Regions from separate parts of the Nocardia sp. NBC_01327 genome, predicted to be linked through region 1. Evidence: riboswitches for the same ligand, from Rfam matches in the RefSeq annotation. Region 1 holds a riboswitch; each other region holds the start of a gene.
What was found. A riboswitch is a leader RNA that binds a small molecule or an ion and turns the genes downstream of it on or off. The one in region 1 is predicted to bind S-adenosylmethionine.
Positions count from the first base shown of each region.

Region 2: linked by a shared signal. The riboswitch ahead of OG326_RS04265 (aminotransferase class V-fold PLP-dependent enzyme) and the one ahead of OG326_RS13900 (AfsA-related hotdog domain-containing protein) in region 1 are both predicted to bind S-adenosylmethionine.
Region 3: linked by a shared signal. The riboswitch ahead of OG326_RS00425 (rhodanese-like domain-containing protein) and the one ahead of OG326_RS13900 (AfsA-related hotdog domain-containing protein) in region 1 are both predicted to bind S-adenosylmethionine.

Region 1 is NZ_CP108383.1:3,127,934-3,138,107, reverse strand. It holds gene OG326_RS13925 (PucR family transcriptional regulator) at 111-1,316, shown strand; gene OG326_RS13920 (carotenoid oxygenase family protein) at 1,343-2,782, opposite strand; gene OG326_RS13915 (TetR/AcrR family transcriptional regulator) at 2,854-3,474, shown strand; gene OG326_RS13910 (hypothetical protein) at 3,522-4,361, opposite strand; gene OG326_RS13905 (HAD family hydrolase) at 4,358-5,089, opposite strand; gene OG326_RS13900 (AfsA-related hotdog domain-containing protein) at 5,086-5,874, opposite strand; SAM riboswitch class IV at 5,892-6,005, opposite strand; gene OG326_RS13895 (MFS transporter) at 6,121-7,341, opposite strand; gene OG326_RS13890 (FMN-dependent NADH-azoreductase) at 7,319-7,945, opposite strand; gene OG326_RS13885 (alpha/beta hydrolase) at 8,058-9,035, opposite strand; gene OG326_RS13880 (MFS transporter) at 9,170-10,174, shown strand, end outside.
Region 2 is NZ_CP108383.1:967,825-977,998, forward strand. It holds gene OG326_RS04235 (NAD(P)H-dependent amine dehydrogenase family protein) at 1-543, opposite strand, end outside; gene OG326_RS04240 (SDR family oxidoreductase) at 557-1,345, opposite strand; gene OG326_RS04245 (TetR family transcriptional regulator) at 1,462-2,088, shown strand; gene OG326_RS04250 (hypothetical protein) at 2,174-3,043, opposite strand; gene OG326_RS04255 (DUF2752 domain-containing protein) at 3,245-3,685, shown strand; gene OG326_RS04260 (hypothetical protein) at 3,779-3,964, shown strand; gene OG326_RS04265 (aminotransferase class V-fold PLP-dependent enzyme) at 3,987-5,300, opposite strand; SAM riboswitch class IV at 5,353-5,466, opposite strand; gene OG326_RS04270 (biliverdin-producing heme oxygenase) at 5,647-6,303, shown strand; gene OG326_RS04275 (LysE family translocator) at 6,435-7,070, shown strand; gene OG326_RS04280 (flavin reductase family protein) at 7,119-7,583, opposite strand; gene OG326_RS04285 (YbaK/EbsC family protein) at 7,832-8,305, opposite strand; gene OG326_RS04290 (2-oxo-4-hydroxy-4-carboxy-5-ureidoimidazoline decarboxylase) at 8,345-8,665, opposite strand; gene OG326_RS04295 (crotonase/enoyl-CoA hydratase family protein) at 8,810-9,631, shown strand; gene OG326_RS04300 (MDR family MFS transporter) at 9,850-10,174, shown strand, end outside.
Region 3 is NZ_CP108383.1:91,881-102,054, forward strand. It holds gene OG326_RS00395 (ABC transporter ATP-binding protein/permease) at 1-1,223, shown strand, start outside; gene fgd (glucose-6-phosphate dehydrogenase (coenzyme-F420)) at 1,305-2,315, opposite strand; gene OG326_RS00405 (HAD-IIA family hydrolase) at 2,528-3,286, shown strand; gene OG326_RS00410 (MarR family winged helix-turn-helix transcriptional regulator) at 3,455-3,898, opposite strand; gene OG326_RS00415 (type 1 glutamine amidotransferase family protein) at 3,945-4,589, opposite strand; gene OG326_RS00420 (O-succinylhomoserine sulfhydrylase) at 4,632-5,846, opposite strand; gene OG326_RS00425 (rhodanese-like domain-containing protein) at 5,843-6,265, opposite strand; SAM riboswitch class IV at 6,280-6,395, opposite strand; gene OG326_RS00430 (Rv0361 family membrane protein) at 6,576-7,010, opposite strand; gene OG326_RS00435 (FAD-dependent oxidoreductase) at 7,298-8,740, shown strand; gene OG326_RS00440 (amidohydrolase family protein) at 8,817-9,686, shown strand; gene OG326_RS00445 (CaiB/BaiF CoA transferase family protein) at 9,834-10,174, shown strand, end outside.

The DNA.
Region 1 (10,174 bases):
GCGTTCGATTGTGCTTCAGCACAATAGAAGCTTCAAAATTCCATGCTATGAGCGCTATATTGTGACTCCGTTGTGCACAGCAACAATGTCGGACAGTACGATCGTCTGCCATGAGCACCCCGCACCCTCGACCCGAAGGCTTCGTCGCCCGCGCCAGCACCACACTGCTGCGACGCCTCGACGAGGTGGTCGACCGGGTGGCCGCGGAAATCGAGCGGGCGGAACCGGTTTACGGCAGCTCGCGCGGAGTCCCTCCCGAGGAACTGCGCAGCACCAATCGCGCCAATCTCGAGGCAATCCTCGGTCACCTGGCCGGGCATCCCGAAGCCGGTACCGCCACTCCGCGCAGCACGGGGCACCGGCGGGCCGAGACCGGTGTTCCGCTTCCGGCGGTATTGCGCGCCTACCGCATCGGTTCCGGTGTGGTGTGGGAGGAGTTGCTGGCCATGGCCGGTGACGATCCGAAGGCCGGGCGGGAGCTACTGGAAATCGCCTCGCTCGTATGGAAACTTGTCGACGACTACTCGCAGGCACTCACGGACGGGTATCAGGAGACGGTGGCCGAGCAGCTGCGCCGTGATGCTCGCGCACACGATGCCGCGCTCGATGCCCTGTTGAGCGGGCAGGTGGACGGAGCGCGGCTGTGGGAGTGCGCCCGCACCCTCGGACTGCCCGCCCAGGGTTCGTTCGTGGTGGTCGCGGCCACCACCGCGGCGGCCGCCACCGAGGCGCTGCCGGGCGTGGGTGAGGCCCTGTCCGTACTCGGCGTCGCCTCGGCCTGGCGGGTCCGGACCGACAGTCATATCGGAATCGTCACGCTGACAACCAGATTCACCGAAACGCGATTGCAGGCACTGCTGGCCGAGCGCAGCGTCGGGCGGGTCGGCATCAGCGCGGCCTGCGGTGCGCTGACCGAGGCGGTCACCGGGCTGCGCCAGGCCGAACTCGCCTGTGCCGCAACCCAGTCCAGGTCCAAGCAGGTCCTGCGGTACGACGAGGCGCTGATCCCGGTACTGCTGGCCGGATCACCCGAGGTCGCGGCGGCGCTCGCCCGCGCCGTACTCGGCCCGATACTCGCACTGCCCCAGCACGACCGCGAGGTGCTGCTGGACACCGTGCGCACCTGGTTCGCGCACAATGGCGAGGTATCGGCCATCGCCGCCGCACTGTTCTGCCACCGCAATACCGTGCGATTCCGGCTCAATCGCGTGGCCGAACTGACCGGGCGGCGGCTCACGGAACCGCGTGCCGCCACCGAGATGTACCTCGCCCTGGAAACCCAGCGCATCCAGGGCGACGGCTCCGGGGACCACTGAGCTCCGGGGACCGCTGACTCGGGGAACTACCCCACGGCCGCCTGCCTGCGGGTGAAGGTGCCGTGAAAGCCCCAGGGGATGTGGTGCTCGAGCCATGCGGTGGCCAGCGGTCCGCGCTCCAGATCACGGGCGTCGAGAACGACCAGCTGCGAACGGTTCTCGGCGAGTGCGTGATTGAGGAACAGCAGCCAGCCGTCATCCTCACCGGCCTCCTTCGTCCGGGGCACGAAGAGGGGCTCGCCGACAGCGCTGAGCCCGAAATCGCAGTCGGTGGTGACGCCGGTGCGATGGTCGACCTTCATGATCGAGTTCAGCAGGCCGGTGGCGTTCGAGCCCATGGCGGCGAGATAGCTGTAGCGGTGTGCACGGGTGCCGCGTCGCCAGTCGAACTGCGGGAATTCGCAGCTGGTTCCGGTCAGCTCGCGTTCGATCACGGTGCCGCCCTTGGTGATCCGGTACTGCATAAGTCGCGAGGAGGGGAAGCGCGGCGCCTCCGGCGAGTTGACAGCACTGGTCAAGCGCCGGAATTCCCGCCATTCGGTATCGAAGCGGACCAGCTCGATGACCACATCGTCACCGTCGTCATAGGCATTGGTGAGGTGCACGTGCAGTAGCGCCTCGTGTTCGACAATGCGCGGTTTGCCGCCGTTCTTCGGCACGAGCACGAAGCGGGTGCCCTTGGACCGCTTGAAATCGAGGGAATCGATGAAGCTGTGGGTGGCGAGGGTGATCTTCCGCAGATCCGGCAGCAGCGGGTCCAGCACGAACACCAGATACCGCTGCGTGAGCGCGAAGTCGTGGTTCCAGGGCAGATCCAGCATGGGGATGGTGGCCAGGGTGTGCAGCTTTCCCCCGCGGTCGACCCGATACGTGCGAATGCGCGGGGTGGGCAGCAGATCCAGGCCGAAGTTGTACATATCGCCGGTGTCCGGATCCCACTTCGGATGCGCGGAGAACGCGCCCAGGAAGCCGAGCTTGCCGTCGAAGTCGAAGCGCCCCAGGGTTTCCAGGGTGTCCGGATCGATGCGGTGGGGATTGCCCATCTCCCAGAGCGCCAGCAATCCGCCCGCGTAGTTCACGATATTGGTATTGGCGACGTTCTCGGCCATCCGGCCCATATTGGCGAGCGGGCCGCCCGGAATCTGGTCTCCCACACCGCGATAGCGAATCCGGTCCGAGCGCTGCCCGTGCTCGAAGTGCCGGGTGCGCACATAGCGATTGCGGTAGTGCACCGAATCACCGTCCAGCACCAGCTGCGACACCATGCCGTCACCGTCGAAGATGCTGTGCAGCAGTGTCTTTCCGACTTGGAACTTACCCGGGCCGATGCGATAGAGGGTGCCGGTCAGCTCTTTGGGCAGTGCGCCGTCGATCTGCGTCACGCGGTAGTCGAGTTCGTCCGGCAGCGGGTCGTAGGCCCGCCGGTACAGGTCGGTGGTGGAAGCCGACAGCTCATCGGTGGCCATGATTCTCCCTTGAATCCGCATTCTGACGACAGGCGTCGTCCAATTGTTACGGTGTTCTAGGATTGCTGTCAATGACAAGGCCGGGAGTGGTTCGCAGCTATGGCGGCGTGAGCGCCGAGGACAGGCGCGCCGAACGCCGCACCCGGCTGCTCACGGTCGGGCGGCAGCTGTGGGGCGAATCGGGCACGGCGGCGGTGACCGTGCGCGGGGTGTGCAAGGCGGCCGGGCTCACCGATCGCTACTTCTACGAGCACTTCGCCCATCGCGACGAACTGCTGGTGGCCATTGCCGATCAGCTCCGCGATCAACTGCTCACCGCCATGGTTCAGGCGGGCGTGGCCGAGGCGGGCGGCGCTGCGGAAAAGCTGCAATCGGGGTTGCAGGCCCTGCTCGATATCGTTGCCGGTGATCCGCATATCCACCGCATCGCGACCAGTGATCCGGCCGGGGTGGCGGGGCTTGCGGAGCGCCGGCACGCCATGCTCGGCATCATCGCCGATCTGGTTGTGCAGTACGCGCCGACCGCACTCGATACCGAACTCGATCCCGAATCACTGCGCCGCGCGGCGCTGTTCATCACCGGCGGGGTCAATCAGCTGATCGAGGGCTGGCTCGAGGGCAGCCTGCCGCTGTCCACCGCCGAACTGGCGGCCGAATGCGCGCGGCTGTCGGTGCGCACGCTCACCGAGTAGAACGGCGGGGCCCGAAGGACCCCGCCGTCACACCGCACACACGGATTTCAATCTCTCGTCAGGAACTCCTCGAAGGTGGGGCTCGGCAGCTTCAGCTGCGCATGAATATCGCCACCGAGTCCGAAGTGGCCGATGGCTCCGCCGTAGTTCTGCTGATAGCTCTGCCACAGCACTACAACGCTGATGATCCGATTCGCGCCGGGTAAGGCCGGATCGGGAAACGGATTCGGCAGTACGGCACGATAGGCGCCGGAACCGTCCGGATCCGTGATGAACACATTGGGCACCCCGAGCGGCCCGGGACGCGTGGGTGCGTCCGGGTCGAGGTCATTGCTGCGCAACGACATCACGGTGTAGAGCGAATCGGGAATGAGATCGGTGAATTCGAAACGGAATTCGCCTGTTCGGCCCTCCGCATCGACCGTGACCTCGACACTGCCGCGCGCCCGCAGCCACTCCCCCAGGGTCACCGGGGTGGTGAGCCTGCGGCCGTCCTCGGGGCGCAGATCCGGAATCGGCGTCTCGTGGAACGGGTAGCTCGGACGCCGCACGGTATCGGCGTCGGGCCGCTGGTCGGGCGCGAACACCATCGGATAGTTATTGGCGGGCAAGGGAAGTGGGAGCGTGTACAGCACGCTTGCCGCATCCGCCTCCGGCAATTCCTCCGGGAGTTCGCGCACGACCGTATACGGCGCCAGCGCACCGAACTTCGGCACCGGCGTCTCGGCCGAGACGATGGCCCGGCCCCAGCACCGCGCGACCGAACCGTCCGGACCGGGTTCGTTCAGCCAGCCGACAACAATGAAATCGCCTGCGGCATCGAGTACTTCGCTCGGCGGATACAGCGGACCCTGGGTGGTCGGGGTCAGCTCGTACGTCCTGGTCACCACACCGCTACCGCTTCCTGCTCCGTGAGAATCCGGCCGGGGTCACCGATCGCGGCACTCACCCTGTCGCTCAGATGAATCCAGCTCCCGGCGCTCGCCTGTTCGACCAGCACCGGATCGTCACCCCGGAAGCCCCGGTGCGTGACCGCCCGCAGGAACGGCAGATCACTGGCGTGATCGCCGTAGCCATAGGTGTTCTCGACCGAGATTCCGTGTGTGAGCAGGAATCTCACCACGGCATCGGCCTTGCCCGCACCGATCATCGGGCGTTCGATCTCGCCGGTCAGCAGACCGTTCTCATCCACCACCAGGCTGGTGGCAATGAGGTGATCCGCGCCGAGCGCCGCCGCCACGGGGGCCAGCGGCGCGGCGAACGATCCCGAGAGAAGAACCGTCACCACCCCCGAATCACGGTGGGCGCGCAGTGTTTCCACCCCGTCCGTGTAGTAGGCGGCGCCCTCGGCGGTGAAGGCCTCGAACCACCGCCTGCCCGCCGCGGCGAGCTCGTCGGCACGCACACCGCGATACGCGCGGTAATAGTGCCGATTGACCTCCTCCCGGGGCACGCCCGCGGCCGCCCGCTCCTTCACCTCCCCGCTCAGTCGCGCGTATTCGGCGCCGTCGTCACCATGCTCGGCCAGCCAGAAGCGCTGGAAGGCGAACATGCTCTTGACCGTGATGAGGGTTTCATCGACATCGAAGAAGGCCGCGGCAGCGGGGGCGCTCATGCCACCGCACCGAGGTAGGCCGCGATCGCCTTGGCCGCCTTGTGCCGTTCGATCTGCGAAATGCGCTCGTTCGGCAGGGCGGCGTAGGTGATGCGGGCGGTCGCCACGCTGCGATCGAGCTGGCGCACATCCACTTCGATGGCGAACTCCAGCTTGGCGGGATCCTCGATGGCGACCGGGGTGAGGACCGCGTGCAGGGTGGCGGGCAGCGGGAACAGGAACGACGTGAACTCCAATTCGATGCTGTTCCAGACGATGTAGAAGTGCTGCTCGGGCCAGCGCCGGCCGTACTCCAGCTCGAACGCCCCGAGGAACAGCTGCCGGACCGCCTCGACGATCACCAGGCCCTGCACGTGTTCGCCGGTCTGGTGGTCCAGCAGTAGTTCATTGTCACCGTGAATCCGCAGATCGGCCCGGAACTCGGTGTCGTTCTCCCGAATGAGGTTGGCCAGCAGCACATTCGAGTTCTGATACTTGTGCACCTGGTGTCGCGGCGCGGGCTCGGCGACCGGACCGGTCACCTGCACTCCGGCCGGAGCGTGCACGGTCGCCACATGCTCGACATAGTCCAGATCGTGGCCGGTGACGCCCTGCCCGAGATGGATGGTGAGCGGCTCCGTCGCCTCCCGCAGCCGGCCGCCGCGCAGGGCGGCGACCAGCCCGGACACCGTAAAGGCCCGGTCGTCCTCGGCAATGCCCCGGAACCGGTCGGCGACCAGCAGTATCGCGCCGGCCGTCAAGGGTTCGGCGGCAGGATGCGCCGAGGAAAGTTGGGCTACAGACATGGTTCTACCTCCGAGAGCGAGCACGCTTATGGCGGCGCTTCTGCCGCCATCCGGTCGTCACCCGGAGCACCCCGCCGTCGCTGGAGGGTTGCCGCCCAGCAAGCCGGGGCTTGACGCTGGAACTCATGACCGTGATTGAAAAACTATGTGGCGCAGTGAATTACAGACAACGATTCAAACCAGGGTGGTGAAAACCCCCGTCGCGCCGCGCGGAGGACGCCGATGGCCCCCGCCGGATACTCCGATTCAGGCTGCTGCGGCGGTCCCCCGCGCCGAGGCGTAGGCGAGCGCCGCACCCGCCAGCGACAGTCCGGCAATGGCCAGCGCCACCGCCGAATACCCGCTGTGGGCAACTAGATTCGCCAGCTGCGGACCCGCACTGGCACCGACGAAAAGCGCGAAGGTGTAGAGCGCGGTCGCCGCGCCGCGGGCCGCACCGGCCCGCGCCGCAATCGCCTGCACGGCGGCCGGAGCCGCGACGGCGATCGCCGCGACGAACACCAGCAGCCAGACCGCGACCCAGACTCCGCCGAGCGGAATCGCTGTCACCGCGGCCGCTATCCCGGCGATGCCCAGTGCGACGATCACCCGGGTGCTCGGTGTGATCACACCGAGCCGTCCGGCGAGCAATGGCACCGCGATCATGGCGGGAATCGCACTGGCCCGCAAGGCAAGTAGCGCACCATTGCTCGATCCCACACCCTGCGGCGGTGCCAGCTGAATACCGGTGTAGAGCCCGACGAACGAGCCGAGCACCGCCAGGCAGCTCGCATACAGCAGCACCAGCCGGCCCTGCCGCAGCAGGGCTGCGAAGGGCGAGAAGACGGTGCGCACCGTCTCACCGAATCCCGCCGAGGGCGCGGTGTTCTTCCTTTCGTCGGCGGCGCCCTCCAGCACGACCTGCAGGACCACGGCCGAGACCACGAATGCGAGAGCGCCCACGATGAAGATGGCATGCCATCCCCATGCATTCGCGATGAGCTGTGCCAGCACCTGCGCCACCACACCCGCCGCGAGGAACGAGCTGGTCAGGCAGGTGAGCGCAAAGATCCTGCGCTCCGGCGCAATGCGCTCCGACAGATAGGCGAAGGCGGCCGGGGCGAAGAACGAGGCGGTGAGACCCTGCAGGATGCGGGCCGCCAGCCCGGTGCCCACATCGGGCGCGAGAGCAACGATGAGCGAGCTGACCACCGTGGCGATGAGCCCGCCGACGATGACCGGCCGCCGCCCCCAGCGATCGGAGAGCGGTCCGGTCACCAGAAAGCCTGCGCCGTAGGCCAATCCGAATGCGGTGGTGGTCCAGGTCGCGGCCGATTTGGAGGTATCCCAGTCCTGCGCCAGCCGATTCAGCACCGGCAGCACCACATACAGCTGGCCGACCACCAGAATTCCCACCGCGCAGACGGCCCCGACGGTGCGCCCGGTCGGCGCCCAGACCTGCTGCTCAGTATCCGGCGGCGAGCTCACGCGCACGCTCCTGAGCTGTCGCGAACCCGGCCTGCGCATCCTCGGTCAGCACCGTGGGCGCGAACCGGATTTCCGCAATGTCCTTGATACCGACGAAGTTCAGCCAGTCCTGTACGAACGGGGTCGCGAAGTCGGAGCCGAACTCCACCGGCACGCCGGGCTGATGCACGCCGCTGGTGTAGACGGTGACCGCGCGCTTCTGAGTGAGCAGCCCGGAGTAGCCGGTCTCCGGATCGAAGGTGAATGCCCAGCCGGGCTGGGTGACGATATCGACCCACTGCTTGAAGATGTACGGGACGCCCGCATTCCAGATCGGGATATTGATGACGTACTGATCGGCCGCCGCGAAGCGGTCGAAGACCGTGCGCGCCTGCTCCCAGGCCACCAGCTGTTCCGGGGTCTGATCCCGGCCGGTGAACAGCGCGAGCTTGGCTTCGGCGGCGTGCGTGCCGAATTCGGGCAGTTCAGCCTCGAAGAGATCCAGCGTCTCGACGATCAGCTCCGGATCACGCGCGGTCAGACCCTCGATGAAGGTCTGGGCCAGCGCCCTGGATTGGCTGTGCGCGCCACGGGCCGAGGCATTGATATGCAGCAGGGTGGTCATTGAAATCCTTTCGTGGACAAGAGAGTCCAAGGAATATCAATGTGCCGCTGCGCCTCACGAGGGTTACGTGCGCGGTGATCGCAAGCCCATCCGGCGCGATGCGGCTCCTGCCCTACACCCCGGCGGGCTCGGACGCGGACGCCTCCACCCGCAATCCGCGGCGCAGCGCGTCGAGCTGATCAGCGGCGGCGCGACGGCTCACCGCGGCATCGGCGACGAGGCCGGAGCCGTGGAAAGTGCCCGGGTACAAATGCAATTCGGTCGGCACACCCGCTCGGGCCAGACGCTGGGCGTAGTCGATGCCGTCATCCCGAACCGGGTCGAACTGGCTGGTCGAAATGTAGGTCGGCGGCAGGCCGGACAGATCCGTCGCCCGCGCCACGGCCGCATACTGCGACACGTCCGCACTGCCGGGTTCGACCTCCGGACCCAGATAGTGCCGCCAGATCACCTGCAGACTGGGGCCGTCCAAATTCGGGGTGTCGTCGTATTCGATGACCGAAGGGGTCTGCAACCGATCGTCGGTGGCAGGGAAATCCAAGAGCTGGAAGCACAATTCGGGCCCATGCTGATCCCGCGCCAACAGAACGAGCCCCGCCGCAATGGCGCCACCCGCACTGTCGCCGGCCACCCCGATCCGAGTGGTATCGATCCGCAGCTCGCCCGCTTCCCGCACCGCCCACCGCAGCGCGGCATAGGAATCCTCCAGACCGGCCGGGAACGGGTGCTCGGGCGCCAGCCGGTAGTCCACCGACACCACCACAATCCCCACCTCCGCCGCGAACCGAATCATCTTGGCGTGCACCATCTCCAGGTCACCCAGCACGAACCCGCCACCGTGCACATAGAGCAGCGCAGGCAGCGCCCCCTCCCCATCCACCGGCGTATAGACCCGCACCGGCACCTCGACACCCGCATCGTCACCCCGAGCAACCAGATCTCGAATCCGCACCGAGTCCGGCACCCGCACCTGAGGTCGTCCCGCGAACAGCTCACGCATCTGAGCGCGCGCCCCCGGAACATCTCGATAATCCGCCGGCCGCAGCCGATCCACCCACGGTGCCAACTCCGGATCGAATGCGTAAGTCATGCCTGCACTCAACTCCCGATCCCCTACCCCTATTCCCCTGCCGGGCAAAGTTTGTCAGCCTCTCGGGCAACGACGATGAACGGACGGTGCCCCGATACCGGGCCGATTGCGGGAAACTCTGGAAGTCTGGGGCGATGCAAGACCTTCCCGAAAGAGCCGGGGCCGTGCAGGCGCCGGGGCGTTATCGGATATCGCAGTCCGCCGCGTTCTGGCTGCTGTCGACGGCGCTGGCGCTGCTGTTGTTCGCCTCGGCGGCGCCCTCGCCGATGTATCCGGTGTATCAGCAGATGTGGCATTACTCGCCGCTGGTTTCCACGGCGGTGTATGCGGTCAATGCGCTGGCGTTGCTGGTGACGCTGCTGTTCGCGGGATCGCTGTCCGATCATGTCGGGCGGCGGCCGGTGCTGGTGGGAGCGGTGCTGCTCGAGCTCGCCGGGACGCTGGTGTTCGCCGAAGCGCATTCGGTGTCATGGCTTTTCGCGGCGCGCATTCTGCAGGGCATTGCCACCGGGATGGCGACGGGGGCGATCAGCGCGACGCTCATCGATCTCCAACCCGCAGATTCGCGGCTGGGGGCGCTGATGACGAATGTGGCGGCGGGCGGCGGATTGGCCTTGGGCGCAATCTGTTCCGGACTGCTGGTCGCCTACGCGCCCGCACCCACGCATCTGGTGTACTGGCTGCTGGCGGCGGCATTCGTGGTGATCACCCTCGGTGTGCTGGTGATTCCGGAGACCGTGGCGCCCGATGGGCGCGCGCTGGCGTCGCTGCGGCCGAAAGTGTCGGTGCCACCGCAGGTTCGAGCCGCCTTTGTCACCATGCTTCCGTCGATCACCGCCACCTGGGCGCTGGGCGGGCTGTATCTCGCCCTGGGCAGCGCTCTCATGCGGGTGCAGTTCCATCTCTCCAGCCCGCTGGCCGGTGGGCTGGTAGTTGTTGCACTGCAGGGCACTTCGGCTGTCACCGCCCTGCTGGCCCGCGATTGGACCATCGATCAGGCGCTGCGGCGGGGTCCGCTGCTGCTGATCACGGGCGTCGCCGTGGCAATGCTGGGCGTGGCCACGCATTCGGCGGCGCTGTTCTTCGCCGCCAGCATTATCGCCGGAATCGGCTTCGGCCCGTCCTTCTCCGGGGCCCTG
Region 2 (10,174 bases), 2.2 Mb from region 1:
GTCGAAGACGACCTTGGGGTTGTCGTAGGTGGAGTAGTCCATGATCTCCGAGCAGATGACCTTGTCGATGCGCTCGGAGCCACTCGAAAGCAGCAGTGGCAGCCAGTCATTGGCCCAGCCGGGGTCGATGCCGTTCACCCACAGGGAGGCATTGCCCTCGATCGCGGCTTCGATGATCGGGTTGATGGCCTCGTCCGGCAGTGTGCCGTAGGGGAATTGGAGAAAGACGGGACTGCTGGAGACCACATTGATGCCGGCGCGGAGGAAGGTTTTCAGGTCCTCCACCGCTTCCAGGAGCCGGTCGTCGGCCATGGCGGTGTGGATGATGCAGTCCGGCTTCAGGTCGATGAGGGCCTGGGCGTCATTGGTTGCGAGAACACCGGTTTCGCGGTCGAGGCCCGCGAGTTCGCCGGCATCCCTACCGGCCTTGGCGTCGCTCGACACCCAGACGCCGACGAGTTCGAGCTCCGGCCGGGCGATGATGGAACGCAGGGCGCGGTGGCCGACATTGCCTGTGCTCCACTGGACTACGCGATATTTCACAGCTGGCTCCGGTTCACAGGTCGGGGAGGCCGAGTTCGAGGTTGGGCGCTTCGATGCCGCCGTCGACCTCGAGGATCTTGCCGGTGATGTAACCGCCGGCCGGCGAGCAGAGGAAGACGATGGCGGCGGCGATCTCCCACGGTTCGCCGAGACGGCGCAGCGGGGTGGCGCCCTCCATCCGGGCCTTGATTTCCGGTTGCTGCGCAACAACTTCCAGTGCGGAGGTGAGGACCGAGCCGACCGCGATGGCATTGACCCGGATGCGCGGGGACAGATCGGTGGCGGCCATGCGGGTCCAGTGCGCGAGCGCCGCCTTGGCGGTGCCGTAGGCGAGGAAGCCGCGACCGGGGGCCCGGCCCATCATCGAGGAGATGCTGACGACGGAGCCGCCGCCGGTCTTCAGCATGTGCGGGACCGCGGCCTGGGTGAGCGCGTGCGCGGTGGACACATTGAAGCGGAAGGCGTCCTCGAGGAAGTCGGGGGAGGTGGTGGTGAAGGTATTGGGCATGGTGCCGCCGACATTGTTGACGACGATATCGATGCGCCCGAGTTCGGCCGCGGCGGTTTCGGCGAAGGCGGTGACGGTGGACAGGTCCGACAGGTCGCAGGGGACCGTGACGGCGCGGCGGCCCAGGGCGCGAATCTTGCCGGCGACCTCGTCGAGTTGTTCGGGGGTGCGGGCGGCGAGCGCGACATCGGCGCCCGCTTCGGCCAGGGCCAGGGCGGTGGCGGCGCCGATGCCGCGGCCGGCGCCGGTGACGACGGCGACGCGGCCGTCCAGTCGGAAGGTATCCAGGATCATCACTCAGAGCTTTAAGAAATGATGCTTAACTGTCAAGGACGAGTTCTTTACGGGCTGGTGGGCGGCTACTCTGCACCTGTGACGACGCGTGTTTTTGGACCGAGGGAGGGATTCGCGTGGCGGTGACCGAGGCGCGGGAGCGGATCATCCTGGCGGCCGAGCGCCTGATCGCCGAGCGCGGGCAGGCGGTGCCGCTGCGTGATATCGCGGCCGCCGCCGGGCAGCGGAACAATTCGGCCATCCAGTATCACTTCGGATCGCGCGACGGGCTGATCGAAGCCGTGGTCGAACTGCGGATGGCGACCCTCGAGGTGCGGCGGCTGGAATTGCTCGCCGAGCAGGTGGGTTCGGGCGCGGGAGTGCACGCGCTGCTGGAGGCGCTGGTGGTGCCCATGTTCGAACTCAGCGAACGGCACGGCAGCAATCACTACGCGCGATTCCTCGAACAGATTCACACCCATCCGGCCGTCACCGACGCCTCCAACCTGGACAGCGAACAGCGCACCTCGGTCCGGGTGATCATGCAGCGCCTCGACGACGAGATGACCGAACTGCCGCCCCGGCTGCGCGTGCACCGGTTACGCGCGCTGCCCACCATGCTTTTCGCGCTCCTGGCCGATCATGAGCGCGCCGTGGAAGCGGGTCGCGTCGCCGCTGGTGCGGTCAGTGCCTGGGCGGAAACCATCGACATGCTGGTGGGCGCGCTCACCGCTCCAGCCAGCGAGCGTGCGCCGATCCGGTGAAATCGGCTCCGGCATAACAGCATCGGCCCGGCTCTGTCCGAGCCGGGCCGATCGCTGAATTCTCTAGCCCGCTGCTGATAGCGGCCTACTGCTGATAACCGGACGGTGGGTAATTCTGCTGTGGCGGCTGCTGAAAACCCTGCTGCGGCTGGCCGTATTCGTACGGCTCCTGATACCCGCCGGGCTGACCGGGGTACCCCTGCTGCGCGGGCGGCATCGACGGCAACTGGGTGTGCGCCGCCGGTGCCGCGTAATTCGGCTGTGGCGCATAGCCGCCCGGCTGTCCCGAGAATCCCTGCTGGACAGGCTGGGCGGCGTAGCCCGGCTGCGCGGTCGGACCGGGCTGACTCGGAAAGTCCGTTCGAGCGGGCTGACTTCCGTACCCCTGCCGGCCATTCCAAGCGGAATAGCCCTGGAACTCCGTCTGCGCGGGCTGTGCGGACATGCTTGGCCGGCCGGTGAAGTTGGGTTGTGCCGACTGACCGGCGAAGTTCGGCTGGCCGGGACCGCCCGAGAAGTCCTGCGGGGCAGGCGCTACGGCGTAGGCCTGCTGGGCGGAATTGGCTTGCCGGCCGGAGAAGGCGGGTGGGGCGGGCGGAGCTGAGAAGTTGTGGGGGGTAAGTGGGGCGGAGTAGGGCTGCTGGGCGGATAGGCCGGACAGGCTGGATTGTGCGGGCTGGGGCGAGAAATCTTGTGGGGCAGGCTGGGCGGGGTAGCCCTGGGGTGGGAGGTTCGGGTCGAACTGGGTCGGCTCCGGGGTGGCGGGTGGGGTGTCCTTCTTCTTGAAGACGAAGTAGACGCCTACCGAGATGAGGAGTAGGACCAGAACGCCGAGGAGGCCGAACATGTGGCCGATGACGCGGCCGCCGACCTTGGCGAGAATGATGATGGCGAGTGCGCCGGCGGCGGCGGAGGCGCGGGCGATTGTGCTGCTGCCTGGTTGATTCTGGCTCATGAGATGGAATTCCCCCGATCGAAAACTGTTGCGGGGGCAGCATACCCACGGTTCTGGACGAGTGTCCGTGTCCGTTCGGCCAGCTCACCATTTAAATAGGTCATATCGGACAAAGCTGTCCGGCGGTGCGTCGGGGGTGCGAAGTCGGCTGCGATCTGGCAGGTTGCGGTGGCCGCGACTACCGTTGTTCGCGTGCACACCATGCCCCCGACCGAGGTCGAACCCGCCCCCCGCCCCAGATGGCTGGGTATGGGTTTGCCGCTGCTCGCCGGGGGTGCGGTCGCGGGAGGGCTGGCGCTGCTGCATTTCCGGGACCCTCATGTGCAGGGGGCGTACGGGTTCTGCCCGTTCAAGGAGTTGACGGGGTACTGGTGCCCCGGATGCGGCGGGTTGCGTGGGCTGCACAATCTCACCGAAGGGCATGTGGTCGATGCCCTGCACAGCAATCTGCTGATTCTGCCGCTGCTGCTGGGTTTCCTCGGCTGGATGGTTACCGCGCTGGTGTACGGCTGGCAGGGGAAACCGATGCCACGGGTGCCGAAGGTGCTACCGAAGCCTGCGCTCTGGGCGCTGCTGGCGTTGGCTCTCCTATATACGGTGTTCCGCAATACGCCCTGGGGAACGTGGCTGGCCCCGGTGTAATCCGTTCGTCCCGAACTACCGGTGACCAGCCTGCCGGGCGGGCCCGGCGTGCCTGTCCGCGTAATTCCCGCCGAATCAGGGCATGCTCTCGATATGAGTGATTCTCTGAAAGACCGTGTGCGAGCGAAGCTGATCCGCCAGCTCGCGGAGGACGGGCCGGACCAGGAACACGATGACGGGCGCCAGCTTTCGGTCCAGGACGACCTGGATCTGCTGAACGCCGTCACCGACGACGACCCGTTCGTAGAGGAACTCGCCGAGCGCTACCTGGTGCCGTAACCCGCTCCCGGGAGCGCGCCGATCAGATGGCGCAGGGTGCTCCGCCCTCGGCGCTGCTGCCGAAGGGGCGGGTTTCGGGGGTGGGGTTCCAGTGGCCTTCGGTTTTGGCGTAGTTCCAGGCGGAGCCGTTCTCGACGAGGGTCGAGAGGGCGTCGATCAGGCGGTCTACGGCGGCGGCGGTGCTGCCGAGGCCGATGCTGGCGCGCAGGGCCGCGTCGACGCCGAGTCGGGCGAGCAGGGGGTGGGCGCAGAAGCGGCCGTCGCGGACGCCGATGCCGTGTTCGGCGGAGAGGTACGCGGCCACCTGGCCGGGTTCGAAACCGTCGACGGTGAAGGCGACAATGCCGACGGCATCGGTGCTGTCCCGCCAGATGCGCAGGAAGTTCACGCCCGGAACGGTTTTCAGGCCGTAGCGCAGGCGGTGCGTGAGGTACTGCTCGTGCTCGCGGACGGTGGTCTCGTCGAGTTCGGCGAGCGCGTCACACGCGGCGGCCAGCGCGGCCACGCCGAGCACATTGGGAGAGCCGGCCTCGTGCCGCTGCGGGGCGGGGGCCCATTCGACGCCGTCGGCGGTTACCGAGCGGACCGCGCCGCCGCCCGCGAGGTACGGCTCGGCGGCATCGAGCCAGTCCCGCCGGCCGACCAGTACGCCCGCGCCGAACGGCGCGTACGCCTTGTGCCCGGAGAAGGCCAGGTAGTCGATGCCGCTGGTCTGCAGATCGATGCGGCGGTGCGGTGCGAGCTGGGCGGCGTCCACCAGGATCCGGGTGCCGCACTGGTGCGCGATCCAGGCCAGCCGCTCCAGCGGCAGCAGTTCGCCGGTGACATTCGAGGCGCCCGTAATCGCAAGCAGCGCAGCGGGTTTGGAGCACAGTTCGGCTACCACGCGCTGAATGGTCTCCTCGATGGTGTCCGCGACCGGCACCACCCGGCGACCGCCTCGGATCCACGGCAGGAAGTTGGCGTGGTGTTCCACATCGAGCACCACGGTGTCGCCGGGTACGCAGGCGGCGAGCAGATTCAGTGAATCGGTGGTGTTGCGGGTGAAGACCACGACCTGGTCATCGCCGGCATTCAGGAAGCGGGCGACCGAGCCGCGGGCGGCCTCGTAGCAGTCGGTGGAGACGCGGGAGGCGTAGCCGGCGCCGCGGTGCACGCTGGCGTAGAACGGCAGCAGTTGCTGCACCCGGTCGGTGACCTGCGTCAATGCCGGTGCGCTGGCGGCATAGTCGAAGTTGGCGTAGGTGGTGGTCCCACCCTGCACGAGAGGTACCCGCAGATCACAACCGGAGACGGTGGCGAGAGCGGCACAGGACTGGTCGGCAAATGCAGTCATCACGAAATCCCATTCGGGCAAGGGACGCGCGATCAGAAAAAGAATGATCGAGAGTCCGCGCTTGCCGCGCCCGGTCGGGCGGCGGCCCGGTCGTCACCTGGAGCACCCCACCGCGGAGGAGGGTTGCCGACCAGCTAGCCAGGGCTTGACGCTGGTACTCATGACCTGATTTGGAAGGCTGGCAGATGGTCCGGGGTCTTGTCAACCCCTTCGGAAAAATCATCCGAAAGTTGGAGTGGGTGGGCCGCAAAGTTCGAATCGCGCGATCGTTGCTGACGCGTATGGTCAAGGGGAAGTTAGGGTAGCCAAAGGTGGGCGCCCCCGGTTCGAAACGAGGAGCTCGACCATGTTGGATACCGCGCCGTTCTCGACGCTCATTCGTTCCGCGACCGAACAGCAGCACACCGAGGCCGAACACTCCACCTTCATGAGCGATCTGCTGCAGGGCAGGCTCGGCGTCGAGGCCTTCTACCGCTACACCTCGCAGCTGTGGTTCGTCTACGACGCCCTCGAAAAGCATTCCGCCGCACTGGCTTCCGACCCGGTCGCTGGACCGTTCGTCAAGCCGGAGCTGAATCGCCTGGCGGCCCTCGAAATCGATCTCGCCCACCTCGGCGGCGCGAACTGGCGCGAGGAACTGGCAGCCCTGCCGTCCACCGCCGCCTACGCCGCCCGCATCGACGAGTGCGCGCGCACCTGGCCGGCCGGTTACGTGGTGCACCACTACACCCGCTACCTGGGCGATCTTTCGGGCGGACAGGTCATTCGCGGTACCGCCGAGAAGCTGTGGGACCTGCCCAAGAAGGGTGACGGCGTCCGCTTCTACGTCTTCGACGACATCTCCAACCCGGCCGCGTTCAAGCGCGAATACCGGGAGAACCTGGACGGGCTGCCGATCGCCGGTCCGGATGTCGAGCGGGTGCTCGACGAAGCTCGTCTCGCGTTCTCGATGAACACCGCTGTGTTCCGCGAACTGGGCGCGGAATTCAGCGCGCGGAACTGAATCTCTGCTGCTCGGGGGAGCCGCCGGCCATTCCCTCCGGATAAGGTCGGCGGCTTTCTATTTGTCCCCCCGCTGTACCGCGGCGCCGGCCCGGCCTTGCGCCGCAGCACCGGGTGCGCTGCCATAGAGGTGTGAGTTTCCCTCTGCTGCTGAGTTTTATCGGGCTGTGCGTACTGCTGGCCCTCACTCCCGGCCCGGATACCTTTCTGGTGCTGCGCTTCACGATGGCCGGGCGCCGCCCCGGTATCGCCGCGGCGGTCGGATCGTCGTTCGGCGGGCTGGTCTGGGCGGTGGTGGTCGCGGCGGGTGTCGCGGCGCTGCTGGAACAGTCGGCGACGGCGTATCGCAGCTTGAAAGTGATCGGCGGAATCTACCTGCTGTACCTGGGTGTTCGCGCCCTGCTCGAACACCGGCGCGGTCAGGCGGCGAGCGCCCCGGAACTCACCGCGGACGGTGCTCCGGCGCAGCGGGTGTCCGTTCGCTCGGCATTCGCTGCCGGATTGCTGTCCTGCATTTTCAACCCGAAGGTCGGGCTTTTCTATCTCGCGGTACTGCCGCAGTTCCTGTCGCAGGTGACCTTCGCGAATACGCTCGGCCTCGGCGCCATCGAATGCACCATCGCCGCAATCGAAATGGTGCTGCTGGCGGTCGCCGCCTCGCGCGCGGTGGCGCTGCTGCGCAAGCCCAAGGTGCGGGATCGGCTGGAACAGGCGAGCGCGGCCATCCTGGCGGCGCTGGGCCTCGGCACGGTGGCCTCGGCGGCCTGAGCGCGCGGTCGCCTGAGCGCGCGGTGGCTCGGGCGCAAGAGCGCCGGCTCAGTCGGCGATCTCGGCGCGGTGGTAGACGCCGTTGTAATAGACCAGCGGCCCGACGGCGGGTGCGTCCTCGGTGTTGTCGTGCACGCGCGTGACCAATCCGACCACCAGGGTGTGATCGCCGATCGGGATGAGCTGATGCACGGTGGCCCGCACCCAGATCGGAGTGCCGTGCAGTACCGGTTCGCCGCTCGGCAGGGTGGTCCACAGCGACCGGTCGGTGAAGCGCTCTTCGGCGCTGCGGCTGAATCGCTGGGCCAGATGCTTCTGATGTTCGCCGAGGAAGTGCACGACCACCGAATCGGCGTTCGACAGGGCGGTGAGGCTGGAGGAGGTCGCGGCGATATTGAAGGAGATGAGCGGCGGCTCCGCCGAGAGGGAGGCGAAGGAGGTGGCGGTGAAACCGACCGGACCGGCCTCGGAGTGCAGGGTGACGATGGTGACGCCGGCGGGATAGTGCCGCATTGCGGCCCGGTACTGCTGGGCGGTGATGCCGCTCAGGTCGTCGGGCGCTTGGAAGTCGGCGCCGTGCGTGAATAGCTCGGTGCCGGGCGGCGGAGAATCGGTCACATTCCGAACCTACGTCGTCCGGGGGCTGGATATTCCGGGGAGTGTGAAATATCGCGCGGGGGTGGAGTCTTGTGCGGAGTGGGGTGCGAGAAGTTGCGCGGATTTGGGGTCCCCCGAAACGACGGTAGGGGGTGGGGTGGGGATCAGTCCACGTCTATGGCGAGACCTGCGGTGATTCGTACTAATTCTCCAAAAGTCGTGCGGAACATCGTATTCGGATGTCCGCCCGCCGCCCACAGCTCCGAATGCCGGGCCAGTGCGGTGTCGATGAAGGTGGGCAGATTGATCGGATGCCCGACCGGGGCGACGCCGCCGACCGGCTGCCCGGTCACCTGCCGCACCATGGCGGCGGGTGCGCGGGTGAGGGTGCCTTCCAGGCGCTGACCGGTGTGATCGAGGTCGACCTGGTGTGCGCCGGAGACCAGCAGTAGCACCGGATCGTCGTCGAGCAGGAAGACCAGGGATTTGGTGATGGCCCCGATCTCCACGCCGAGGGCGTGGGCGGCATCCGCGGCGGTGTGGGTGGGTTGCGGCTGGGTGAGAATCACCCCGTGATGGCCGCGGGCGATGAGCGTGTCGGAGACTTTGGAAGCGACCGGCGGCAGGGACCTGCGCATGGCACCAGAGTAGAGCGATTGCGGTGGATGTGCGGGGTATCAGTATTCGGGGTAGCCCTCTTCGGGGCCGAGCATCCGTGTGAGGCGGATCCGGGTGATCCGCACGAGCTCGGTGACGGTGCGCTCCGAAATGGTTTCGTGCGCACACGAATCGAAGGCGCTGTCGAGTTCGGCGGGGGAGAGCGCGTGCAGTTCCCCGTCGGCGGCGGTGAGCAGGGCGTCGTGGCCGGGGTAGGGGCGGCCGTCCGCGATCTTGGCTGCCCAGGTGATGCTGCAGCAGCATTCGTACAGGGCGTGCACGGCGCGGTGCCGGGAAAATGTATTGAACCGGTCGAGGCCGATTCCGTGATGCATCAACATCGAATCTCCACACTCGGGAGTGCAGTTGGTGGACCGTTCAATCGTCCCGTTCGGGACCGCCGGTAAACCAGTGCGGCGCAGCAGATTTAGCACAGGGTTTACACCGCCCGCCCGGACCGCCCGAACCCCCGATACGCTGGACCGATGACCGATTGGAAGGCTTTCGAGGTCGAAAGCAAAGACCACATCGCGACCGTGACGCTGACCGGTCCCGGCAAGGGCAATGCCATGGGCCCGGACTTCTGGCGCGAGCTGCCGCTCATCTTCGGCGAGCTCGATGCCGATCCGGAGGTGCGGGCCATTGTTCTCACCGGCGCGGGCAAGCACTTCTCCTACGGGCTGGATCTGCCCGCCATGGCTCCGACGTTCGGCGCGCTGCTGGCCGATCGGGCGCTGGCGGGGCCGCGGACCGGGTTCCTGCGGGAGGTGCGCGTCATGCAGGCCGCGGTCACCGCGGTCGCCGATTCGCACAAGCCGGTCATCGCGGCGGTCGCGGGCTGGTGCATCGGCGGCGGACTGGATCTGATCGCGGCCGCGGATATCCGGTTGGCCAGCGCGGACGCGAAGTTCAGTCTGCGGGAGGCGAAGGTGGCGATCGTCGCCGATATCGGGTCGCTGCACCGGCTGCCGGGGATCATCGGCGAGGGGCACCTGCGTGAACTCGCGTATACGGGCAAGGACATCGACGCCGCGCGCGCCGAGAAGATCGGCCTGATCAACGACGTCTACGCCGATCGGGAGGCGACGCTGGACGCGGCCTACGCGCTGGCGCGGGAGATCGCCGCGAACCCGCCGCTGGTGGTGCAGGGCATCAAGGATGTGCTCGATCAGCCCAAGGTGGGCAAGGTGGCCGACGGGCTGCGCTACGTCTCGGCCTGGAATGCCGCATTCCTGCCCTCGGAGGATCTGACCGAGGCCATTCAGGCGGTCTTCGAGAAGCGCGAGCCGCGCTTCCAGGGGAAATGACAACTCTCGTAACCTCTCAGGGGCTTTGCCCCTGAAACCCCGTCCGAGGTCCGGCGCTGCTCTCCAGGTCCGGCAAACACGTTGCTAACGCTGGTCACCGAGACCGCTTGCGCCGCAAGCGGTCTCGAGTGGTCTCCGAGCCCTGACGCTGGGCCGGAAAAGGACTGCCAACCTCCGGTTCGACGCCTATCGTGGTGCGAGGGATCGGGAGGTTGAGCATGGCGACATCCGAGGTGACCGAATCGACCGGGGAGGGTGGGTTCACCCATCGGCAGATTCTGGTGATTCTGAGCGGGCTGCTGCTCGGCATATTGCTGGCCGCGCTCGACCAGACCATTGTCTCCACGGCGATCCGCACCATCGCCGATGATCTGAACGGGTATTCGCTGCAGGCCTGGGCGACCACCGCGTACCTGATCACGGCCACCCTGGCCACGCCGCTGTACGGCAAACTCTCGGATATGTACGGGCGCAAGCCCTTCTATCTCGCCGCCATCAGCATCTTCCTGATCGGCTCGCTGCTGAGCGCGTTCTCGCAGTCGA
Region 3 (10,174 bases), 3.0 Mb from region 1:
CGATTCTGTGGAAACTGTCCCTTCCGCTGGACCTTCTCGGCCAGCACATACCGCGAGCGCTGGTGTTCGGCATGTTCGCCTTCACCTTGCTCGCGACCGTGATCGCGTTCTGGATCGGGCATCCGCTCATCAAGTTGAACTTCTGGTTCCAGCGCCGCACGGCCGACTATCGATTCGGGCTGGTGCGATTGCGGGAGAACGCTGAGAACGTCGCCTTCTACCACGGTGAGAAGGAAGAGCGGCACGGCTTGGACAATCGGTTCGACGCCGTCATCGACAACACCTGGTCGCGCATCTACCGGCTGATCAAGTTCTACGGCTGGAACCTGGTGACCAGCCAGGTGACGGGCGTTTTTGTCGGACTGGTCATGGGGCCGCAGGTTCTCGCGGGCACCACCACCCTCGGCAATATGCAGCAGGCGGGCAGTGCCTTCAGCAGCTTGCAGACGGCAGTATCGATGCCGCAGAACTCCTATGACGCGTTCACCTACGTCCGTGCGACTCTGGCCCGTCTGGACGGACTGCGGGACGCCGACGACAAGGCCCGGGAACTGCCCGCCATCGATACCGTCGAATTGCTCGAAGGCCTCGAACTGCAGGACGTATCCGTCAGCAAGCCGGACGGAACGCCGCTGATCAACGACCTGTCCCTGCGGCTCGTCCCGGGCGATGCCCTGGTCGTCAAGGGCGACTCCGGCGTGGGCAAGACGACCCTGCTGCGCAGCATCGGCGAATTGTGGCCCTACACAACAGGATCCGTGCGCCGACCGCTGGGGGACGACGCCCTGTTCCTCTCACAGCGACCCTATATGCCACTCGGCAATCTGCGCGGCGCCATCACCTATCCGGCGACGCCGGGCGCCATCGATGACGCCGTACTGCGGGAAACACTCGTCAAGGTCAACCTCGGGCATCTGACGGACCGGCTGGACGAGGACGACAATTGGGGCAACACACTCTCACCGGGTGAGCAGCAGCGCATCGCCTTCGCGCGAATCCTGTTGCTGCAGCCCAAGATCGTATTCCTCGACGAGGCCACCTCAGCCGTGGACGAGGGGCTCGAGTACACGCTCTACAACCTCGTGCGGACCGAGTCGCCGAACACCGTGCTGGTCAGCGTCGCGCACCGCAGCACCGTGGATCGGCATCACAATCAGCGGCTCGATATCACCGGCGGCGGCGGGTGGGAGCTCACGCCATTGGACGCACCGGTATCAGTCTGAGAGCCGTTCCGGCGCAGTGATATTCGGTACGACGCGCGGTCGCGATGCGACCGCGCGTCGGCCGTTGTACAGCTCGTGAGGTCAGGCCAGGGCGCGCAGGCGGGGGCCCAGGTCGCGCTTGAACAGGTCCAGGAAGCGGAGCTGGTCGTGGCCGGGGGCGTGGAAGACCAGGTGGTTGAGGCCGGCGTCCAGGTAGGGCTTGATCAGTTCCACGGCCTGGTCCGGATCGCTGGCCACGATCCAGCGCTTGGCGATCTGCTCGATCGGCAGTGCGTCGGCGGCGGCCTCCATCTCGATCGGATCGGTGATGGAGTGCTTCTGCTCGGGCGTCAGGGACAGCGGCGCCCAGAAACGCGTATTCTCCAGCGCCAGTGCGGGATCGGTGTCGTAGGAGATCTTGATCTCGATCATGCGGTCGATATCCTCGACCGTGCGGCCGACCTTCGCGGCGCCCTCGGCGACGGCGGGCATGAGCTTCTCGGTGTACAGGTCCATGCCCTTGCCCGAGGTGCAGATGAAACCGTCACCGGCGCGGCCGGCGTAGCGGGCCACCAGCGGGCCGCCCGCGGCGATGTAGACCGGGATGCCGCCCTTGGGCACGTCGTAGATCGAGGCGCCGACGGTGCTGTAGTACTCGCCCTCGAAGTCGACGCGGTCACCCGTCCACAGGGCGCGCATGAGATCCACCGACTCGCGCAGGCGCGCGAAACGCTCCTTGAACTCCGGCCATTCGCCCTTGTAGCCGGTGGCGATCTCATTGAGCGCCTCACCGGAACCCACACCCAGCATGATGCGATCCGGGTACAGGCAGCCCATGGTCGCGAACGCCTGCGCGATCACCGCCGGGTTGTAGCGGAAGGTCGGGGTGAGCACCGAGGTGCCGAGCTGAATGCGCTCGGTGCGCTCACCGGTCGCGGCCATCCACGCCAGCGAGAACGGGGCGTGCCCGCCATTGTGCCGCCAGGGCTGGAAATGATCGCTCACCGTGGCGCTGTCGAGGCCGTGCTCCTCGGCCGCCACCGCGATCTCCACCAGTTCCCGGGGGCCGAACTGCTCCGCCGACGCCTTGTATCCGAGCTTGAGATCCTTCACCGCGCCACTCCTGTCGCCTTGCTGCGCTTGGTTCGTGCGGGATCGAACTCCCACACCGCCGCCCGGAGCGCGGGTCATGCGCCCGGCGAACGGCCTACTTCGCACCCTAGTCAGCGATGTGTCGGGGGTCGCACTCGCCACCCGCGCCCGCGATAGCGGACAATTGACCCGTGACCTCAAACGACGAACCGATTCTGTCCTATCTGACCGACATGGACGGCGTTCTCGTGCACGAGAACCACATGGTGCCCGGCGCCGACCAGTTCCTCGCCGAACTGCGTGACAATGAGATCCCGTTCCTGGTGCTCACCAATAACTCCATCTACACCGCGCGGGATCTGCAGGCCCGGCTGCAGCACACCGGTCTCGACATTCCGATCGAATCCATCTGGACCTCGGCGCTCGCCACCGCGACCTTCCTGCGCGATCAGCGGCCGAACGGAACCGCCTATGTCGTAGGCGAATCCGGCCTCACCACCGCGCTGCACGAAATCGGCTACGTGCTCACCGACAGCGAGCCGGACTACGTGGTGCTGGGCGAGACGCGCACCTACTCGTTCGAGGCCATCACCACCGCCATCCGGCTGATCTCGGCGGGCGCGCGCTTCATCGCCACCAATCCCGACGCCACCGGCCCGTCCCGCGAGGGCATTCTGCCCGCCACCGGTTCGGTCGCCGCACTCATCACCCGCGCCACCGGCAAAGAGCCCTACTACGTGGGCAAGCCCAACCCGCTCATGATGCGCTCGGCGCTGCGCCGCATCGACGCGCACTCGCAGTCCACCGTCATGATCGGCGACCGCATGGACACCGATGTGATCTCCGGGCTGGAAGCGGGCCTGCGCACCATCCTGGTCACGACCGGCATCTCCACCCACTCCACCGTCGAGCAGTACCCCTACCGCCCGACCGCCATCCTGCACTCGGTCGCCGACCTGGTCGGCAAGACCAAGGACCCCTTCGCCCCCTGACAGCCCTCGTCACCCGGCGCACACCCACGTCATCCCCAGCGCACACCCTCGTCATCCCGGCGCGCCTTTGGCCGGGATCCACAGCGGCCGTATAGATCCCGGCCAAAAGCATGCCGGGATGACGAGGGTCCGCCCCCCGCAGCCCTACCGGGTCGGTCGGGCCGGCGCTCAGTCGGTTTCGAAGGAGTCGAGCGCGGCTGACAAGGTCGTGAGCGATTCGACGATCCGGGTGAACTGTTCGACGCCGAGCTGGGCGGTGAGGCGGGCGGCCAGCTTGGCGTGCTGCGGGCCGATGCGGCGCACCGCCTCGTGACCGGCCTCGGTGATCGCGACCAGTTTGGCGCGGCGGTGTGCGGGGTTGGTGCGGTATTCGGCAAAACCCTTGTCCACCAGTAGATCCGCTATGCGCTGGACGCTCTGGCGGGTGATACCCATTTCGCGGGCGATGCCCGCCACCGGCAGCGGCTCGTGCAGTACCGCGCCCAGGACCTGCCACCAGGCGGCGGTGATATCGGCCGGACGCGCCAATTCCTCTGCGATGGCGAGGAATTGGCCGTTGAGCTTGAACGAGGTGATGGCGGCGGTACTGAACAGCTCCTGCTCGGGATTCATCCCGCCTCCTGTCCGCCCGGGGCGGGCGCTGCCGGGGAATTCTCCCTCATCGTGCCGCCGGATCGGTTGCCCGGCTCTGCTCGTACTCGGCGAGCGCGAAGAAAGCCGCCGGCTCATTGTGCGCGTAGAGGCGGTACCAGGCGTCGAGGACGTGGGGTTCGAAGATGTCCAGGCGTTCGAAGATCGCCCGGGCGAAGTCCACCGGTGTAGTACCGCTGGCGGTGACCAGATCACCGGCGAGCACCGCGGGCTCATGGACGAAGTTGTCGCCGCCCGAATATCCGCTCATGGCAAGGTATTCGGCCGCATTGCTGGTGTGCGGGCGGTCGTCCAGCAGTCCGGCGGTCGCCAGGCCGAAGGTCGCGCCGCAGATGGCGGCGACCGGAACGCCGGCCGCGAGGAAATCGCTCGCCTTATCGGCGAAAGCCTTCAGTTCGCCCGCCTCCCAGGTCGCCGACCCGGGCAGGATCAGCATGGCGCTGTCGGCCGGGTCGAGTTCGTCCAGCGCGATATCGGGAGTCACCCGCAGACCGCCCATCGAGACGACGGGCTCCGTGGTGAGGCCGACCGTCCGGATCTGCCAGGCGCCCTGCTCGCGGTGCCACAGCGGGCGATGGATATGCGCGGTGGTGTGCCCGGCTTCCCAGTCGGAGAAGGTGTCGTAGACGGCGAGGTGCACTGTTTTCATCATGACAGCATCCTGTCATGTTTGACAGGATGCTGTCAACGAAGATCAGCTCAGCGCGTTGCCCAGATCGTTCAGCAGATCCTCGACATCCTCGAGACCGATGGAGATGCGGACGACGCCATCCGTAATGCCGATGGCCGCACGGCCTTCCGGCCCCATCGCCCGATGGGTGGTGGTGGCGGGATGGGTGATCAGCGTCTTCGAATCGCCCAGATTATTGGAGATGTCGATGATGCGCAGACCGTTGAGCACCTCGAACGCCCGCTTCTTGGCGTCCTCCGGCAGCGCCTTCAACTCGAAGGTCACCACCGTGCCGCCGCCGGACATCTGCTTCCTGGCCAGCTCGTACTGCGGATGCGACGGCAGGAACGGGTACTTCACCCACGACACCGCCGGGTGCTGCTCCAGGAATTCGGCGATCCGCAGCGCGGACTCCGTGGACTGGCGCACCCGCAGCGGCATGGTCTCCAGACCCTTGAGCAGCGTCCAGGCATTGAACGGGCTCAGCGCCGGACCGGTATGGCGCATCAGGTTTTTCACCGGGCCGTCGATGTAGTCGTGCGAACCGAGAATCGCGCCGCCGAGCACCCGGCCCTGGCCGTCGATGTGCTTGGTGCCGGAGTAGACCAACACATCGGCGCCGAGATCGAAGCCCTTCTGCAGCAGCGGAGTGGCAAAGACGTTGTCCAGCACCACCTGTGCACCCGCGGCATGTGCGAGATCGCAGACCGCGCGCACATCCACCAGCGTCTGCATGGGGTTGGACGGGGTCTCGAAGAACACGGCCTGGGTCGGCACCGACAGCGCCTCTTCCCACTGCGCCAGATCCTCGCCGTCGACGAAGACGGTCTCCACGCCCCAGCGCGGCAGGATCTCATTGGCCACCACGAAGCAGGAGCCGAACAGGCTGCGCGCGGCGACCAGTCGGTCACCCGCGCCGAGCAGCGCACCCAGTGCGGTGAAGACCGCGGACATGCCGCTGGCGGTGGCGAAACACGCTTCGGCGCCGTCGAGCAGGCGCAGGCGCTCCTCGAACATGGCGACCGTCGGATTGCCGTAGCGCGAGTAGACGAAATGCTTGATATCGCCGGTGAAGGACGCCTCGGCGGCCTCGGCGCTCTCGTAGACGAAGCCCGAGGACAGGTACAGCGCCTCCGACGTCTCCTCGAAACCGGAGCGGCGCAGGCCACCTCGCACACCGAGCGTGGCCGGGCCGACGCCCTCGGGCAGCGGTCGCTCGAACGATCCACCGGTGATCATGACTGCCTCCACGGAAGTCCGTCGGCGCGCCAGCCCTCGCTGCCGCGGTGTCCCTGCGCGTCGAGCGCGCCTTCGAAACCCTCGAGGACATTGAAGGCCGGTGCGAGCCCGATGCCCGTCGCCGCCGTCGCCGCACCGATGGAGCGCTGGCCGGAGCGACAGATGAAGATCACCGGCGCCTCCGAATCCGGCTCACGATCGGCGAGCGCCTGCTTCAGCTGGTCCACGAACCGGGCATTGCGCGTGCCGGTGGCGTCGACCCATTCGATCAGCGCGGTCGGCCGCCCGATGCCACTGGTATCGGGGACTCCGACAAAGCGCCACTCGGCTTCGGTGCGCACGTCCACCAGCACCGCATTCGGATTGTCCCGCAACAGTTCCCACGCCTGCTTCGGCGTCAGGTCACCCGCGTAACTCATATCGACCTCCTGTGAATCCGCACTTGCCGCACCGTTGCCCGATGCGCGGCCAGGTCGTCACCCGGAGCACCCCGCCGCGGAGGAGGGTTGCCGATCAGCCAGCCGGGGCTTCGCGCTGATACTCATGACCTGGGTTGAGATTGCCGAAAATCATGCCCCACTGTCAAACCCTGTTTAATTTGCCTCCGCTCCGCTCCGGCGGGTTCGCGGCCCTGTTACCTGGGTCTTCCCTCCTCCGCTCCTCCGCTTCGCTCCCCCACTCCGTCAGTCCAGACCCAGGCGGGCCGCGAACTTGGGGCTGGTGAGGACCTCAGGAATTGCAGACCAGCCAGGTCGTATCTGCGCGGGTGAAGTTCCAGGTGGCGGTCGTATCGTGGCTGTCGGCGCGGAAGGTGACCGCGGCGGTCGCATGATCACCGTCGATTTTCGAGTCGGCGAGCCCGACGATGTCGAGTTTCGGGCCGCCCTCGACCGCGGTTTTCAGCGGCGAGCGGTTGTCGTCGAAGCCCTTGCAGACCACGGCCGGATCGAGTGCGCCACCGTCACTGCGGGATTGGATGAAATTGCGGGCGGCGACGGCCAGCTGACCGGAATCTGTGAGATTCTTCTCAGCCGGCGACATCAGGGTGGCGATCACGATCCCGATAACCACCAGCACCAGGATGCCGGCCGCCAGCAGGAACGGCAGCATGCTCCTGGCCTCGTCCTGATCGATCGGAACCGCCTGGTCATCGACGTCGCTCATGGGTAGATCATGCCCGTAGCGCCGGAGCGCACGGTCCGCCGCACCGGTCAGCGAGCGGGATGGGCATTCGTACAGTTCACCGCACCGCCGCGGGCGGGGGGTTCCTTCCACCGATAGAATCAGCACAATTTCCCTGAACGAGCGGGAATAGCGGTACCAGGCAGCAACGCTGCAGCTTCGGGGATCCAACGGAGGCACCCGGGGCGAGGGCGTCAACTTAGCCTAAGCTAAGAGCGACGGCTGAGACTTGACGACAAGATAGTTCCAACCAAAGGGTGCGCGTAAGAATGACCGAACAGAGTGCAGCAACCGATACGCAGTCCGGGACGGTGTCCGACTCGCACCACGGTGCGGTGACCCGCCCGCTCCGCATTGCGATCGTGGGCGCCGGTCCGGCCGGAATCTACGCCGCCGACGCGTTGATGAAGTCCGACGCCGATGTGAGCATCGACCTCTACGAGCGGATGCCCGCACCGTTCGGTCTGATCCGCTACGGCGTCGCCCCCGATCACCCGCGCATCAAGGGCATCATCACCGCCCTGCACAAGGTGCTCGACAAGGAGCAGGTCCGCCTGCTCGGCAATATCGACTACGGCGTCGACATCACCCTCGAAGACCTGCAGCGCTTCTACGACGCGGTCATCTTCTCCACCGGCGCGAACGCCGACCGCGCACTCGAGGTCCCGGGCATCGAGCTCGAAGGCAGCTTCGGCGCCGCCGACTTCGTCTCCTGGTACGACGGGCACCCGGACGTGCCGCGCAGCTGGCCGCTGGACGCCGAGAAGGTCGCGGTCCTGGGCGTCGGCAATGTGGCCCTGGATGTGGCCCGTGTGCTCGCCAAGACCGGCGACGAACTACTCCCCACCGAGATCCCGCCGAACGTGTACGCGGGCCTGAAGGAGAACAAGGCGCTCGAGGTGCACGTCTTCGGACGCCGCGGCCCCGCGCAGGCCAAGTTCACCCCGCTCGAGCTACGCGAGCTGGACCACTCCCCGACCATCGAGGTCATCGTCGACCCCGAGGACATCGACTACGACGAGGGTTCAGAGGCTGCACGCCGGCACTCGAAGCAGGTCGACATGATCTGCAACACCCTCGAGCAGTGGGCCATTCGCGATGTGGGCGACCGCCCGCACAAGCTGTTCCTGCACTTCTTCGAGAGCCCCGCCGAGATCCTCGGTGACGCCGACGGCAAGGTCGTCGGCCTGCGCACCGAGCGCACCGCGCTCGACGGCACCGGAAACGTCAAGGGCTCCGGCACTTTCAAGGACTTCGACGTACAGGCCGTGTACCGCGCGGTCGGCTACCTGTCGCAGAACATCCCGGCCCTGCCGTTCGACGACCAGGCCGGCACCGTGCCCAATGAGGCCGGGCGCGTCCTGCTCGACGAGGACGCCGACGGCGCGGCGCGCTTCATGCCGCAGACCTACGTCACCGGCTGGATCAAGCGCGGCCCGGTCGGCCTCATCGGCCACACCAAGGGCGATGCGAACGAGACCATCGCCTGCCTGCTCGACGACGCCGCCGGTTTCACCCCGGCTGCCGAGCCGGAGCTGGACGCGGTGACCTCGTTCCTGGAGAGCAAGGGCGTCCCCTTCACCACCTGGGCCGGCTGGTACCGCCTGGACGCGCACGAGCGCGCCCTGGGCGAGCCGGAAGGCCGCGAGCGGGTGAAGGTCGTCGAGCGCGAGGACATGATTCGCGCGAGCGAGCCGGACAAGGTTTCCTGATAGCTCTGACCTGGCTGAATCCGGCAGGTGGACAAGGTCTTCCGCACTTGTCACCGTTCTGAGGCATGCTGATCACGTGTTCGATGCCCATCTCCACATCTTCGACCCGCGGTTCCCGCTGGCCGAGAACGAGGGCTACCTGCCCGACCCGTACACCATTGCCGACTATCGGCGGCGCATGCAGCGCTTCGATATCGACAGTGGCGCGGTGGTCGCCGGTTCCTTCCAGGGCAACGAGCACACCTTTCTCCGGGCCGCCCTCGCCGAATTGGGCGAGGGCTGGGTCGGCGTCGCGAATCTGAGCGAAGACGCCACCGACGAGGAGATCATCGAGCTGGACCGCGCAGGCGTGCGCGCGATCCGGTTCAATTTCAAGCGCGCGGGCGGCGATATCGTCGGGCTCACCATGCTGGCGCTGCGGGCCTACGAGCTGGTCGGCTGGCATGTGGAGCTGTATATCGACGGGTCCATGCTGGGATCGCTGGAACCGGTCATCACCAAGCTGCCGACGCTGTCCATCGATCACCTCGGCATGTCCGACGACTGCCTGCCGTATCTGCTGAATCTGGTCGATCGCGGGGCGAAGGTGAAGGCGTCCGGATTCGGCCGCGTCTCGATGAATGTGGGCACCGCGCTGCGGCGGATTCACGCGGTGAATCCGGAGGCGCTCATGTTCGGTTCCGATCTGCCCGGCACCCGCGCCGGGCGGCCGTTCCTGGACCGGGATATCAAGGTGATCGCCGATGCGGTCGGTGCCGACCTGCACCGGGTGCTGGAAGACAATGCGCGCGCCTTCTACCGGCTGCCCGCCAAGGAACCCCGCTTCGCCGATCCGACGCCGACGCTGCCGCTGGTCGCCCCGCAATCGCCGACCCTGCGCCTGCACCGCTCCGAACTACCCCCGCCGCCGCCGGACACCATGCCGCTGCCCAGGATCGAGCGCTAGCGGCCGCCTCGCCGTCCCGGCACGCTTATGCCCGGATCCACAGCCGGGGGCTTGCCGCGTCAGCGCACCCCCGCGTTATTGTCATACCGTCAACACCGGTGTTGTGAGCCGGTGCGCACTGGAAAAGACGATGAACCGAGGTAGGTCGTGAGCACTCCATCCACCGCCAAGCAGGGCCCGCTCGCGGGCGTCCGCGTTGTTGAACTGGCCGGGATCGGCCCCGGTCCGCACGCGGCGCTGCTGCTCGCGGATCTCGGCGCGGACGTGGTCCGGGTGCAGCGGCCGAACCAGTTCCCCGGACTCATGGAGCGGCCGCAGTGGCGTGGCCGCACCATCGTCGAGGCGAATCTCAAGGATCCGGCCGATATCGAGAAGGTGCTCGGGCTCGTAGAGAAGGCCGATGTGCTCATCGAGGGCTTCCGGCCGGGCGTCACCGAGCGCATGGGCCTGGGCCCCGACGCGGCGCTCGCGCGCAATCCGCGCCTCGT